2 regions of the Bacillus sp. L381 genome follow, and region 1 is predicted to be linked to the other one. Evidence: riboswitches for the same ligand, from Rfam matches in the RefSeq annotation. Region 1 holds a riboswitch; the other holds the start of a gene.
The links. Region 1 has a riboswitch for S-adenosylmethionine ahead of mtnW (2,3-diketo-5-methylthiopentyl-1-phosphate enolase). Riboswitches for the same ligand answer to the same signal wherever they lie in the genome.
Positions count from the first base shown of each region.

Region 2: another riboswitch for S-adenosylmethionine. It lies ahead of QRX25_RS07565 (phosphoadenylyl-sulfate reductase); the one in region 1 lies ahead of mtnW (2,3-diketo-5-methylthiopentyl-1-phosphate enolase).

Region 1 covers NZ_CP127224.1:1,297,347-1,304,698, reverse strand. Annotated here, with positions in the region: gene mhqR (MarR family transcriptional regulator MhqR) at 1-90, opposite strand, end outside; gene kinD (sporulation kinase KinD) at 290-1,807, shown strand; gene spo0E (aspartyl-phosphate phosphatase Spo0E) at 2,016-2,276, opposite strand; gene mtnD (acireductone dioxygenase) at 2,558-3,094, opposite strand; gene QRX25_RS06635 (methylthioribulose 1-phosphate dehydratase) at 3,110-3,739, opposite strand; gene mtnX (2-hydroxy-3-keto-5-methylthiopentenyl-1-phosphate phosphatase) at 3,697-4,401, opposite strand; gene mtnW (2,3-diketo-5-methylthiopentyl-1-phosphate enolase) at 4,398-5,612, opposite strand; SAM riboswitch class I at 5,694-5,793, opposite strand; gene QRX25_RS06620 (pyridoxal phosphate-dependent aminotransferase) at 5,830-7,026, opposite strand; gene QRX25_RS06615 (carbon-nitrogen family hydrolase) at 7,119-7,352, shown strand, end outside.
Region 2 covers NZ_CP127224.1:1,480,116-1,487,467, reverse strand. Annotated here, with positions in the region: gene sat (sulfate adenylyltransferase) at 1-1,109, opposite strand, end outside; gene cysP (sulfate permease) at 1,158-2,222, opposite strand; gene QRX25_RS07565 (phosphoadenylyl-sulfate reductase) at 2,235-2,936, opposite strand; SAM riboswitch class I at 3,063-3,167, opposite strand; gene pyrE (orotate phosphoribosyltransferase) at 3,269-3,901, opposite strand; gene pyrF (orotidine-5'-phosphate decarboxylase) at 3,898-4,617, opposite strand; gene QRX25_RS07550 (dihydroorotate dehydrogenase) at 4,586-5,521, opposite strand; gene QRX25_RS07545 (dihydroorotate dehydrogenase electron transfer subunit) at 5,521-6,291, opposite strand; gene carB (carbamoyl-phosphate synthase (glutamine-hydrolyzing) large subunit) at 6,288-7,352, opposite strand, start outside.

The sequences.
Region 1 (7,352 bases):
AATATGTTTATTCATATGGTCGTTAATGGACCGGTAAGCACGCGACAGTACAATAAATAATTTCAATGAGTTTTCTGTTTTATCCGTCATACATTCAATCATCCTTTTGCAAAAGAAACCGTTACAGAGAAACATTAATAAACAAAATGAAAAATGTCAACAAAAATGTTTCCAAAATTTCTCTTCTTTTTGACAAACCTTAATAAAATAATTTGTTTTTATATCATTTTGGTTATTTTTTCTTATTAAAGAAGTATAAACAATGATATAATACCTCTATTCAAGTGTAATGTTGGAGCGATGCAGAGTGAATACATTCAAAGGTGCCCGGGGAAAGATCAAGCTTTATCTCATATTGGTGATCATCCCGGCACTTATTATCAGCTTTTTCATTTATGAAAAAGAAAAACAGAAAATAGCCGATAAACACATACAGGAAGCTAGTATGATGCTCAACCTTCACCGCAACAAGCTCAATTATTTAATCGGTGAAACAAAAGCCCGGATGACAACACTTGCGATCGCTGTCGATAAGCCTGTCAATGAAGAAAAGATAAGTGAAATTCTCGATCAGGCTTTTGAGGATGAACCCAGATTCAGCGGACTGTATATGCTGAATGCCAAAGGTGACGTCATCGCAAGCACGACCGATCTGAAATCAAAGGTGAATTTGGCCGACAGACCGTATTTTACGAAGGCAAAAAAGACGAAGAAAACAGTCATCACAAATGACTACCCCAGCAGAATTACAGGCCAGCGCATCTTTACGATCTGCGTGCCCGTGTTAGATGCAAACCGGGAAGTCACCGATTATTTAGTGGCCGCCATACAAGTCGATTATTTGAGAAATATGATCAATATGCTAAGTCCTGACGTTTATGTCAAGGCAACCCACCAGGATAAAGTGATATTTGCCAGCGGACGCGCTGATCAATCAGAAGGCGTGCAGCCGGTCAGCGGCTATCTGGATGATATTAACTGGAATATCAATGTTTTTCCGAAACCGGTTGAGCTGAACGAGCTGACCAAAAGCGTGCTGCTGCCGATGTCCAGTATCGCCGTGCTGCTGAATATTCTGTTCATCCTCGTTCAATATTATCTGCTTAAGCGCAAGACCCAGCTGGAGCGCGCTCAAAACGAGGCGCAGAAATTGGAGCTGATCGGAACGCTTGCCGCAAGCACCGCCCATGAAATCCGGAACCCGCTTACAGGGATCAGCGGCTTCATTCAGCTTTTGCAGAAAAAATATAAAACAGAGGAAGATCAGCTGTATTTCTCAATTATTGAGCAGGAGATTAAACGGATCAATCAGATTGTCAGTGAGTTTTTAGTGCTCGGCAAACCGACCGCGGAACGATTAGAAGTGAACTCTCTGCAGGATATCCTTGATGAGATTATGCCGATTATTTATTCGGAAGGGAATCTTTATAATGTGGAAGTAAATGTGGAGATTCTCGTCAATCGGCCGCTCAAGGTCAATTGCACGAAAGACCATATTAAACAGGTCATCTTAAATGTCGCGAAAAACGCGCTTGAGTCAATGCAGGAAGGCGGCCGGCTGTCCATCTATTTAGAAGCCCGCGACCATAAAGCAGTCATTAAGGTTGCTGACAACGGAATGGGTATTTCTGAAGATATGCTTGAGCACATTTTTCTTCCGTTTGTAACGTCAAAAGAAAAAGGAACCGGTCTCGGCCTTGTCGTGTGTAAACGAATCATGCTGATGTACGGCGGTTCGATTGACATTCAAAGCGAAGTCGATAAAGGCACAGAGGTCACCATTACCCTCCCTGCCGCTTCACGATGAAAAAACACCCTGTAACAGGGTGTTTTTTAGATAAAGAAGAATATGTGTAAGAGGATATACCGGGGAACGGCATCATAGCCGGCAGATAGATACGAGGCGCTTCGTGAGCTGTGCCGGCGGAAAAACCCGCTGACTGTACGCGGTCATCTTTCGGATGCGGCGCTTGATCAGGAAGCGCATTCAGTCTTCGTTATCTGTTTATCATTAATTATTTGTTTGCTTCATATGCAGGCATGATGTCACCGCGGGAGAACAAGCCTATTTTCTTCACAAGGCCCTGTATTCCTTGGTGATGTGTGCGTTCACGGTTTATCAGCTGCTGATATGCGTTCATCAGACAGTCCAGTTCCTGGCTGTGCCTGATCGTGTCATATCCTGTAAACCCCTGCCTGTTAGCCGCATCTATCATCATTTTTCTCTTTTCATCAATAGATACAAGCAATTGTTCTTGTTCAGAATAACTGCCCATTCACTTCACCCCTCACCGCTAAAAGAATAGGAAACAAGTTTGATTGGGTTATTGAGCATTATTACAGATTATACTTTATTTGTAAACATTTTTTTACTAAATAACTTAATTTTTCATTTCATATTGGAATCTTTAGCATGATTACGAGAATAATACCCATTCAGGTAATGATATAAACAGAATGCGGCATATTTCAACGCACAAAAAACAGAGACAGCTGATTTTATATTAAAATAAAAAACCTCTCATGCCGCTGGCTGCATGAGAGGTTCGCAAGTCTATCAGTTTTGCACACTTTCATTTTCGTAAATCGGCACCCAGCCTTCAGTCGTCACGAAGATTCGGATGGCGACGACCCGGCGGTCTTCCTGAAGCGTAAAGTAGTGGCGGATGTTCTCCGGAACCGAAATCAAATCTCCCGGATTTAAACGGACATCAAAAAAAGTGCCGTCTTTGCCTTGAATGACGAAGATGCCGTGCCCGCTGACAATAAAGCGGACTTCATCATCCGTGTGGTGATGTTCTCTTTGGAAATTTTTCAATAATTCATCTAGATTCGGCGTTGAATCTGATAAAGAAATGACATCCTGAGACTGATAGCCGCGCCGGGCTGAAATATCCTGAATCTCCTTGTCAAACGCCGCGAGAATCCGCTCTTTTTCAGCTTCGGTTACATCATATTTCTCCGAAAGCTCAGGCGGAAGTTTTTCAATATTCCACTGCTCATAGATTACCTCTTGTTCGTCTAAAAAGCGCGCTACTTCTTCCTGATTTTCAATGATCGTATTCTTTTCATCATGAATTCTGATTGTCGCCATTTTGCATTCCTCCTTTTATTTTACGAGCTGCGGCCGAAGTGACAGAAGCTTGATGTGACAGCTGAATAAAAATTCATAGGCTTCCAGCACCCTTTTCGCCTCAAACGCGGTCCGCCCCCATGCCGTAATGCCGTGATTGCGGATTAATACCGCGCCTGATTCGGTGTCTGCATGGCGCGCGAAGCTTTCGGCCAATGCCGGGATGTGCGCCGGATTGTCAATGATCGGAACGGTCACCGCCGCGTTTTCCTCCCACAATCCGAGCGCCTTAATAATCTCCTGCCCCTGAAAGGTGATTTGTTTTTCATCTCCGTAGAGCTCTGAGATGACATTATTATTAACGGTATGGACATGCAGACAGCAGCCTGCGTCTGTCTTTTTGTATAAGTAAGTATGAAGAAGCGTTTCTGCCGAGGGTTTTAAGGAATGGCCGGTCTCAGCGGGCTTCCCGTTCTCATCGACTAAGAGAAAATCTTCGTCTGTTTCTTTTCGTTTGTCTTTGCCGCTTGCCGTAACGAGAAAAGTCAGCGGCCCGTCGGATACTTTAATGGAAAGATTTCCGCTCGTTGCCGGAAACCAGTCTCTTTCAGCCAGCTCGCGCTTTACCTCGGCAAGTTCGCGCCAGCGTTCTTCTTTTGCAGCCATGCCTGCACCTCCCCGATGTTTTCGATGCCTGTTTTCACCTCATGAAAATCTTGAAAAGGCAGATGCCGAAGACCGAGTTCTTTGCATTCAGTCAAAAGATAATCCCTTGCAAAGCACATATCGGATAATTTTGCAGCCTCGAGGTCCGTGACCGAATCACCGATCATAATGAGAAAATTCTGCTGATCGGACAGCTTTCGGATCACTGACGGTTTGCAGCAGCCGCATTGATTCGTGCAGTCGCCGTCACAGGCGTGCGGCCAATTGATATGAATATATTCATTGTCAAAGGAAGCATGATTGCAGAAAATCCGCTCCTTTTCTACGATGCCTTCCAAAAGCGGGTGCACAAAAAAGTCCATTCCCCCGCTTACGATATAAAACGGGAGATCGTTTGACCGGACAAACGAGACAAAATCCAAAAAGCCGTCCCTTATTTTCGCATCCTTCAGGATAAAATCAGTCAGCTCTTCTTTTAAACTGCTCGGCAGCAGCCCAAACATCCGGCCGACTCCTTCCTGGATTGATAGGCTTTTAGACAGAACACCGTCTTTTAATTCAAGCCACTCAGGAGGCGCAAATTCTTTCATCATACTGACAATGTTGTCGTTCATGGTAACCGTTCCGTCGAAATCACAAATAATCAGCGGTGTGCGGGTCATACGGCTTCCACCCTTCCCCATTTGTCTAATGCGAGCTGAAGATCTTTGCACGACGCGGCTTTTTCTTCAATCGGCTGGGCTTCAAGCACCGCATCAATGATGGCGCGGAACGCTTTTCCGCCTCCCTCTGCTCCGTTCGGATGGCCGTGAACGCCTCCGCCGGCATTAATGATGTGATCAATGCCGAAATCACGCATCAGCAACGGCACCATGCCGGGATGAATGCCTGCTGACGGGACGGCAAACGAGGGATGAAAGACATCGTCTTTTACACATTCATCGTGAATCGCAAGCGCGGACTCCTTCGGCAGTGCAACGGATCCGTAAGGTGACGGAAATAAACTGAAATCAGCACCGCAATAGCGGTTCAGCTTGCCGAGCAAAAGCGCATGCGATAAACCGTAAACGGGAGATGATGTGAATGCGCCGCTGACTGCCGGATGCGCCATAATCGGAAGCGGGATTTCCCCGTCTTCCGCAAGGCTTTGCATCACATCCAAACCGTAGGCGAACACATTAAGTAAGAGGGCGTCCGCCCCGAGCTCTGCCGCGCGTCTCGCTTTATCCCGCAATTCAGCAGTTCTCCCCGTCAGGTTCACGGCATACAGCGTTTTATGTCCCGTCTCCCCCCGGGTTTCCTTCAGGACTTGTTTCCCTTCGATAATGCGGGTTTCAAACGGAGCCAGCTCATTTTCAAAGAAGATTTCGTCGTCTTTAATAAGATCAACGCCGCCGAGCGCCTGCTGTCTGAGCTGTTCTTTAATGTCACGGAGATCCCGTCCGATCACCCCTTTAAATATGCTCATCAGAAGCGGTCTTTCAAATTCGCCCAGCAGTTTGCGAATGCCGTATATGCCGAACTTCGGCCCGGGAAGAGAGCGTTTAAACCCTTCGGAAAATTCAAGATCAGTCAATTTTATTTTTCCGTCCAGTGACAGCTTTCCGAATACAGTCGTCAGGACGGCGGGTATGTCTCTTGAAAAGTTCGCCTCAGGATAGGCGATGGTGATGACGGCCTGTTTTTCGTTTTCCGGGGATCCTTCTTTCTCCTCAACTTTTACGACCCGGCCTTTATGCTTTCTGAGCTGTTCTTGCTTCACAAGGGGCAGATCTGTCCAGGAACCTACCGTCAGCCCCGCTGCAATCTGTTCCGCCCGCTTTTCACTGTCTGTTGTGTCCGTCAGAAGATATGTTGCCAATACTTCGCTCATGCGTGAACGCCTCTCTTTCTTTCGAAAAACATAAAAAAACCTCTTCCGTATGAGCAGAAAGAGGCTTCGTGTTATGTCCGAATCTTATCTCTCAGCTCCTGCTGCAAGAATTAGCACCGTGCTTTAACAGTCGGTTGCCGGGCTTCATCGGGCTCGTCCCTCTGCCTGCTCTTGATAAGAATAATGATTTTATAAAGTATTTTGAATTATCGCATTGTTATTTTGATATGTCAATGCTTTTTCGGGTGAAAAGATTGAGTTTCCCGATCCGTTCCGCAGCCTCTTTAAGTCTTTCTTCACTTGTCAGAAGGCCGACTCTGATATAGCCCTCCCCCCATTTTCCGAACCCGTTTCCGGCTGCGACCGCAACATTTGCTTTTTCCAGCAGCAGATCTGAAAACGACTGTGATGTATAACCGTCCGGCACCGGGAGCCATGCAAAAAAAGAGCCCGCGGGAGCCGTGACATCCCAGCCGATATCGCGGCATGCTGCAATCCATGCATTTCGTCTCGACTCATATCTGTTATTTTGAGCTGCGACGCACGCCTGATCCGCTAAAAGAGCTGCTGCCGCCGCCTGCTGCGCGGCGGGAAACAGGCTGACAAACATATGATCCTGATAAAGGTTGATCGCTTCGATAACAGACGCGTTTCCGACGGCAAATCCGACACGCCAGCCCGCCATGTTATAAGTTTTTGACAAGGTATAGATTTCAATTCCAGTCTCTTTTGCACCTTCCGTCTCCAAAAAGCTCAGCGGTTTATGCCCGTCAAAGCCGACTGCTCCGTACGCGAAATCATGAACGACACAAATGCCGTTTTGTTCTGCAAAGCTGACCGTTTCCTCAAAAAACGCCTCTGTCGCCACGGCGCCGGTCGGATTATTCGGATAATTGAGATACAGCAGCTTCGCCTCATTTTGCACCTTTTCAGGAATTGCGCTGTAATCAGGGAGAAATCCTCTATCTTCCGTCAGCGGCATCATTTCCATTTTCGCTTTCGCAAGAGCGACCCCCGACCAGTAGTCAGGATATCCGGGATCAGGCACAAGAATTGTATCTCCCGGGTTCAAAAGACATTGCGGAATCTCTACAAGTCCCGCCTTGCCTCCGAACAGCACGGCCACTTCCGTTTCCGGATTAAGCGTAACCCCGTACTCCCTTTCATAAAATTCAGCGGCTGCTTTTTTGAAGCTGTAAGCGCCCCGGAAGGATGAGTATTTATGATTTTCCGGCCTTTCGACGGCGCGCTTCATTTCCTCAACGATATGCTGAGGCGTCGGCTGATCGGGGTTCCCCTGTCCTAAATTAATGACGTCTTTGCCTTCTTTCAGCTTTTGATTCACTTTTTGCACCAATGATGCGAAAAATTGTTCCGGCAGCTGTTTGAGTACATCAGAGATTTCAAAGTTCATATTTTCACCTTCTAAAAATTTCTTGAAATGATAGTCCATCATCATATATGGTTAAATAAAAAAAGTAAAGAGAAACTTGGGGTGTTAAAAAAATGAAATGGACCGTTTCTTGTTTGCAATTTGATATTTCATACGGAAATCCTTCAGAAAACTTCAAAAAAGCAGAATCTTTGATTGAGCAAGAAAGCCGCCGCGCTGATGTCATCGTGCTTCCTGAGTTATGGACGACCGGCTATGACCTCACACGGCTTGACCAGCTGGCGGATGAAAACGGCGAAACCTCGGTACAATGGCTTAAAAAAACGGCAAAAAGATTCAATGTACAC
Region 2 (7,352 bases), 180 kb from region 1:
ATTAACACCTCGACAACTTCGGGACGGCTGAATTCCGCCGGCGGCATGACGCCGCTTCGCAGCATTTCTCTGACCTTTGTTCCTGACAGAATGACGTGGTCTTCTCTGTCATGCGGACATGTTTTGGCCGTTCCCATGTTGCCGCATTTTTGGCAGAAGAAGCTGTGCTCGAATTTCATCGGTGTAATCCCAAGCTCCTCCGCTGTAAATTGATCAAACAGCTCTTGCGCTTCATATGTGCCGTAGTAATCACCGACGCCGGCGTGATCGCGGCCGACGATAAAATGCGTGCAGCCGTAGTTTTTGCGGACAAGCGCGTGGAAAATGGCTTCTCTCGGTCCCGCATACCGCATCGCTGCCAAAAATACACCGAGGAAAACGCGGTCTTTCGGATAATAATGATCGAGCAGCACCTGGTAGCTTTCCATTCTGACATCCGCCGGAATGTCATCTGATTTCGTTTCACCGACGAGCGGGTTCAAAAACAGCCCGTCAACCGTCTCAAGAGCGGTTTTCTGGATATATTCGTGAGCGCGGTGAACCGGATTTCTCGTTTGGAAACCGACGATGGTTTTCCAGCCTTTTTCTTCGAAGCTTCGTCTCGTTTCAGCAGGTTCAAATGTAAACTCCGGAAACTGCTTTGACGCTTTTTTAATTAATGTGATCGGCCCGCCGACATACGTATCGCCGCGTGAAAATAGTTTTTTCACGCCGGGATGCGCGGCATCATCGGTTTTATATACGTGAACGGCTTCTTTTTGTTTATCCGGCGTATAAATATCTTCGATGTCAACGACGCCGTATGTTTCTCCGCCGTAAATCAGTTTCACGGTGTCTCCGACGGCAAGCTCAGCCGCTTTTTCTGAATCGACCGGAAGCGTGATCGGCAAAGACCAGACGGCACCGGATGCCAATCGCATATTTTCTACGACTGACACGTAATCTTTTTCTGTGAAAAATCCTTCAATCGGGCTGTAGCCCCCGATCCCGATCAGTTCTAAATCAGCGAACGAAATCAAATCAAGCTCAATTTCTTTTTGAACGGATGTAAGATCATACTGCTCATTCACCCGATTAATTAATGTGCCTCCGTGCGGTGCTAAACTCATAATTCATTATTCCTCCCAGTTAACAGATAAATAAACTCAGATTAATAGTTAAATGCCCCCGCCTTGTTCATGGACAGAGCGTTTCTCTTTTCGGATGGCTTTCATCAGACTGGCGGCTCCGCCAGCTGCCAAAAGCACGCTGGCCATCATAAAGATGGAATAGTAATCTCCTTTTAACAGCAAAGAGACAAGCAGATACGAAATCGACAGTGACAAAAACGGGGAAACGACCCATACTTTGAGCATCGTTTTCACGACTTCTTTATGAAAAACGTTCGGCCCGTTTTTGGCCATTCCGATACCGATAATTGATGATGATGTCACCTGCGCCAAAGGGACAGGCAGACCGAAGACGGAACTGATAATGACAAGCCCCGCGCCGGTTCCGGACAGCAGGATGCCTTCGCCGGCTGAAAATCTCGTAATCTTTTTTCCGTTGGTTTCAAGCACTTTGCGTCCTAATAGCAGAGCGCCGAGAGCGACAAATACGCCTCCGTACAGCGTCCCTTTGGACACGCTGAGCACGCCGGCCGCAACCAACGGTCCTACCGCATTTGCGACGTTGTTCATTCCGGCTGAAAAAGCTTCCCAAAACCCCGCAATAAGCAGCACAATCCCCAATATCTTCTGTTTCCGATTCGAAACGACCCGAATATTCAGATAACTGAATACCTTCGATACGAGAAATGTGAAACAGAACGCGACAAACGGAACAAGCACCCAAAAGATCACAATCACCAGAAGATGCTGTAAAAACAACACTTTGTATGCGACGCCGACACCGACAATCGCCCCGACAGTGACCTCACTCGTCGACAGCGGAATGCCGAGCACATTCGCCGTGAATAACGATAGCGCCGCCGCCCCGATAATAATGCAGACAATGGTGAGCGTAATCGTCTGTTCGGGAATGATTCCGCCGCTGATTGTCTTAACGACTTCTCCGCCGCCGATAACCGCCCCTGACAGGACGCCGGCTGCGCAGATGATCAGCGCATACGTTTTCTTTTTAACGGCGCCTGACCCGTAAGCGACTCCCATTGAAGCTGCGGCTCCGCTGGCTCCGATATTCATGGCAAAAAACAGGCTGAATAAAATAGCGGCTAATTCCATCTTGCAGCTCCTTTATTCATGCAGTCCGCATTCTGTTTTCGCCATGCCGTTCCATCTGCCGCTGCGCAAATCTTCTGCGGTAAACGCAGGTGAAGTGCACGGTTCACAGCCGATGCTCGGATAGCCCTGATCATGAAGGATATTATAATCCAGCTCATGCTTGGATGTATATCTCCAGATGTCTTTCCATGTCCAATGGATCAGCGGGCATACTTTAATTGATTGAAACTTGTCGTCTTTATTCAGGAAATTCGTATTCGCCCGGCTCGGCCCTTGATCGCGGCGAAGGCCTGACAGCCATGCCGGACGCCCGGCGAGCGCTTCTCTTAATGGCAGAATTTTTCTAATGAAGCAGCACTGGTTCGGTTCTCTTTCCCATAGTTTATCTCCGTGAGCCTCGGCCTGTTCCTCAAGCGTAAGGCCGGGCTGTTTCAGGATGATGTTCAGTCCCGGGTAACGTTCTTTCACTTTTTCGATCGTTTCATAGGTTTCTTTAAAGTGAAGGCCCGTATCGAGAAACACGATTTCCGCGTCTTTTTTCACTTTAGAAATCAAATCGATCAGGACGATGCCCTCAATCCCGAAGCTGCACGCGTAAACAAGCTGGTCTCCGTAGTGGCCGTACGCCCATTTTAAAACGGACAGCGCGCCTTTATAGGAATCGTCTTCCGGAAATGTAATCGCCGGTTCTTCCCATGTGTCATACGTTAGCATTTTTTCTTTCCTCCTCCCGGAGACAATCAAACAGCTGATGTTTTCTGCCGGTTGTCTTATCCCTCAATCTTTTTTTCATAAAAAAACTTTCAATCCAGCGGAATGAAAGACAGTGACCCGATATAGCCCTTATCTTCAAAATGCTGTGCATTTTTCTGGATGCGGCACCTTGCAATACATGCAGGTTGCCGGGCGTCATCGGTCCAGTCCCTCAGCCGCTCTTGATAAGCTTTTAGATTTGTACTAAATTTTAGCACAATTCTAACAGAAGTCAACCCGAGTTTTTTGATAGGAATAATAAAAACAGGCTCTGAGGCCTGTTTTTATTATCATTATTTTTTAAACCAATCTTTTGACTCGGGATTCTGTTTCCATGATTTCAGTTTCTCAATGTCATCTGAATGAATCGTTCCGTTTTCTAGCGCCACTTCAATCAGCGTGTCATAATCCGTTAATGAGTAATACGGCAGACCCGCTTTTTTAAAGGCTTCTCTTGCTTTCGGCAGGCCGTATGTAAAAATGGAAATGACGCCGAGGACTTCCGCACCCTCTTTTTTAAGGGCTTCCGCAGCTTCGAGCACGCTGCCTCCGGTAGAAATCAAGTCTTCAATCACGACTGTTTTTTGCCCTTTTTTAACGGCGCCTTCTATTTGATTTCCTTTGCCGTGCGCTTTCGGCTTGCTTCTGACGTAGCACATCGGCGCGCCTGTACGGTCTGCGAGAAGCGCAGCGTGAGGAATGCCTGCCGTTGCAGTTCCCGCGATCATCTCCGCCTCTGGGAAATGATCTTTCAGCAGTTTGCTGAGCCCGTCCGCTACATCATTTCTCACTTCCGGATACGATAATGTCAGACGGTTGTCACAATAGATCGGTGATAAAATGCCGCTCGCCCAAGTAAATGGCTCATTCGGACGTAAAAAGACAGCTTCAATGTGTAATAGATGTTTTGCGATAGCTTGTTTCATCGGCGAACACCCTCCCATTCCAGTTTAATTGCTTCATATGCTTTAACGGGATTTTCCGCTTTTGTAATTGAGCGGCCCACGACAATGGCTGACGAGCCGTTTTCTTTCGCAAATGACGGAGTCGCCGTCCGGACTTGATCGTCAGCTGCGTCACTAGCGGTGCGGATGCCGGGCGTGACTGTCAGAAATGACGGCCGGACCGCTTCATAAATGGCTTTTGTTTCATGAACCGAACATACCACTCCGTCCAGACCGCACTCTTCCGCCATTTTTCCGTAATGAACAACCGTTTCTAAAAGCGGCTTTTGCAGCAGAAGCTCTTCCTTCGCCATCTGCTCTGAAGTGCTGGTCAGCTGGGTGACTGCAATTAAAGACGGGCGTTTTTTGCCTCTCGGTGTGCCCTCTTCAAGCCCTTCTAGAGCCGCTCGCATCATACGTGCGCCTCCCGCTGCATGGACATTGACGAGATCAACGCCGAGGCCGGCAAGCCGTTTCATCGCTTTATTGACTGTAGTCGGAATATCGTGAAGCTTCAAATCTAAAAATATGTCACAATTCCGTTCTTTTAATTGGTGAATGATGGCCGGGCCTTCCTGATAAAAAAGTTCCATCCCCGTTTTGACAAACAGCCTTTCCTTTTCAAACAAATCTAAAAACGCTAAAGTTTCTTCCCCTGATGCAAAATCAAGCGCGATGATGGGCAGGTTGTTTTTCATGTTTCCAGCTCCTTCCGATGCATTCACTTACAGATTGAAAGCCGTATTGGCGCAGCACACGAGGGAGCTGTTCTATGATTTCCGGGCAGACAAACGGATTGACGAAGTTTGCCGTGCCGACCGCAACCGCACTCGCCCCGGCAAGTAGAAATTCCAGTGCATCCTCTGCGGTCTGGACGCCGCCCATCCCGATAATCGGAATTTGAACGGCCTGACTGACTTCGTATACCATCCGGATGGCGACCGGTTTGATTGCCGGGCCTGACAACCCGCCCGTTTTATTTGCTAAAATCGGCCGTCCTGTCTTAAGATCGAGCCTCATCCCGACGAGTGTATTAATCATCGTCAGGCCGTCAGCACCGGCTGCTTCAATCGCCTTGGCAATTTCGGTTATGTTGGCGACATTAGGCGAAAGCTTCACATATACAGGCACTGCGGAAACTTCTTTTACCGCCTTTGTCAGATCAGCCGCCATGACGGGATCAGTGCCAAAAGCAATCCCGCCCGTTTTGACATTCGGACACGAAATGTTAAGTTCAAGCGCATGCACATTCGGCGCTTTGCTGATATGCTCGGCCACTTCTTTATAGTCTTCCACCTGAGAACCGGCGACGTTTGCGATAATCGGCGTATCAAACTGTTCAAGCCAAGGCAGCTCATGTTTGAGTACATGCTCAAGTCCGGGATTTTGCAGGCCAATGGCATTCAGCATTCCCGCGTTTGTCTCCGCTACTCTCGGTGTCGGATTTCCGAAACGCGCTTCGTTCGTAGTGGCTTTAATCATGATGCCTCCGAGGCATGATAAATCATAAAATCCGGCATATTCCTTTCCGAAACCGAAACATCCGGAAGCGGGGATGATCGGGTTTTTCAATCGGAGACCCGGCAAATTCACCTCTAACATTACAGCGCCACCTCCTCAGCTTTAAATACCGGCCCGTCAAGGCAGACTTTCACATATGATGTATCGCTTTCGCCCGTACGGCACACGCAGGCGAAGCAGGCCCCTATTCCGCAGCCCATCCGCTCCTCCATCGAGAGATAAACCTCTTTATGGCCGTACTGCTGCTTCAGTGCTTTCAGCATCGGTGTCGGCCCGCAGCTGAGCAGGACATCGAATTCGAGCTGCTTTTCGCGGATGATGTCAGTGACAAATCCTTTTTCTCCATATGTCCCGTCAGCCGTCGCCACATAGGTGTCTCCGTACGCGAGACATTCCTGTTCATAAAAAACATCCTTTGCTGATTGAAACCCCAGCACGTGAATGACGTTTACGCCTTTTTCCGTCAGGCGCTTTGACAGTTCCTGCAAAGGCGGAACCCCGACTCCGCCTCCGACTAACAGCGCGGTTTTGCCGGGTTCAATCCGCCGGACGGGGAATCCGTTGCCGAGAGGGCCGAGAACATCTATCCTGCTGCCCTCTTTTTTCTCGGACAAAAGACGCGTTCCCTCACCGTCAGTTCTGTAGATAACGGATACTTCATTCACGGCGAAATCGACGTCCGCAATGCTGAGCGGCCTTCTTAAAAGCGGCGTGACCGCGTCACTCACCTTTAAATGAAGAAACTGTCCCGGCTCGGTAAAGTGCCGGACAAGTTCTCCTTTCAGCACCATCTTATAGATCCGGTCGGCAATTTCCGAGTTGGATTGAACAGTCAAATGCGCTTTTTTCATATCGTGAGAGCCGCCTTTTGATTGGTTTCAGATGCAGGCATATGATCCGCACAGAATGTCATGCTTTCCAATACCCGCAAAATGGCTTCGGCCGTATCTAAAGATGTCAGGCAGGCGACTCCGTTCTCAACGGATTCGCGGCGGATTCTGAAGCCGTCTCTGGCCGGCTGTTTGCCTTTTGTCAGCGTATTGATGACAAATTGCGCTTCACCGTTTCTGATGACGTCGATGAGATTTTTTCCTTCTTCGCCGATTTTCCCGACGACCTGAGCCGGAATCCGAGCGTCTTTCAAATAAGCCGCCGTTCCTTCCGTCGCCAAGATGTTATAGCCGATTGCATGGAACCGCTTTGCGATCATAAGTCCTTCTTCTTTATCTTTATCGGCAACGGTCAATAGCACTGAGCCGTAATTCGGGATTTGAATGCCAGAGGCAATCAGCGCTTTGTAGAGCGCTTTTTCCAGGGTTGAATCTTTGCCCATGACCTCTCCCGTCGACTTCATTTCAGGCCCTAATGTAATATCCACTCTTCTCAGCTTCGCGAATGAGAAGACAGGCGCTTTCACGTATACCCCCTGCTGTTCAGGCTGCAGCCCTTCTTTGTAGCCGAAATCAGCAAGCTTTTGGCCGAGAATGACCTTTGTCGCCAGATTCGCCATCGGAATCTTTGTGATTTTGCTTAAGAACGGCACGGTTCTGCTTGACCGCGGATTTACTTCGAGCACGTACACTTCACCTTGCGAAAGTACGAACTGGATGTTCAGCAAGCCAATGATGTTGAGGCCTTTTGCTAAAGCTACAGTGTATTGTTCGATTTTTTTCTTAATGTCTTCGCTTAAAGACTGAGGCGGATAGACGGCGATTGAATCTCCTGAGTGGACGCCGGCCCGCTCGATATGCTCCATAATTCCCGGGATGACGACTGTTTCGCCGTCGGATACGGCATCGACTTCGATTTCTTTCCCCGTCAGATAACGGTCAATTAACACCGGATGCTGCGGGTTGATTTTGACCGCGTTTTTCATATAGTGAAGCAGCTCTTCTTCATGATAGACGATTTC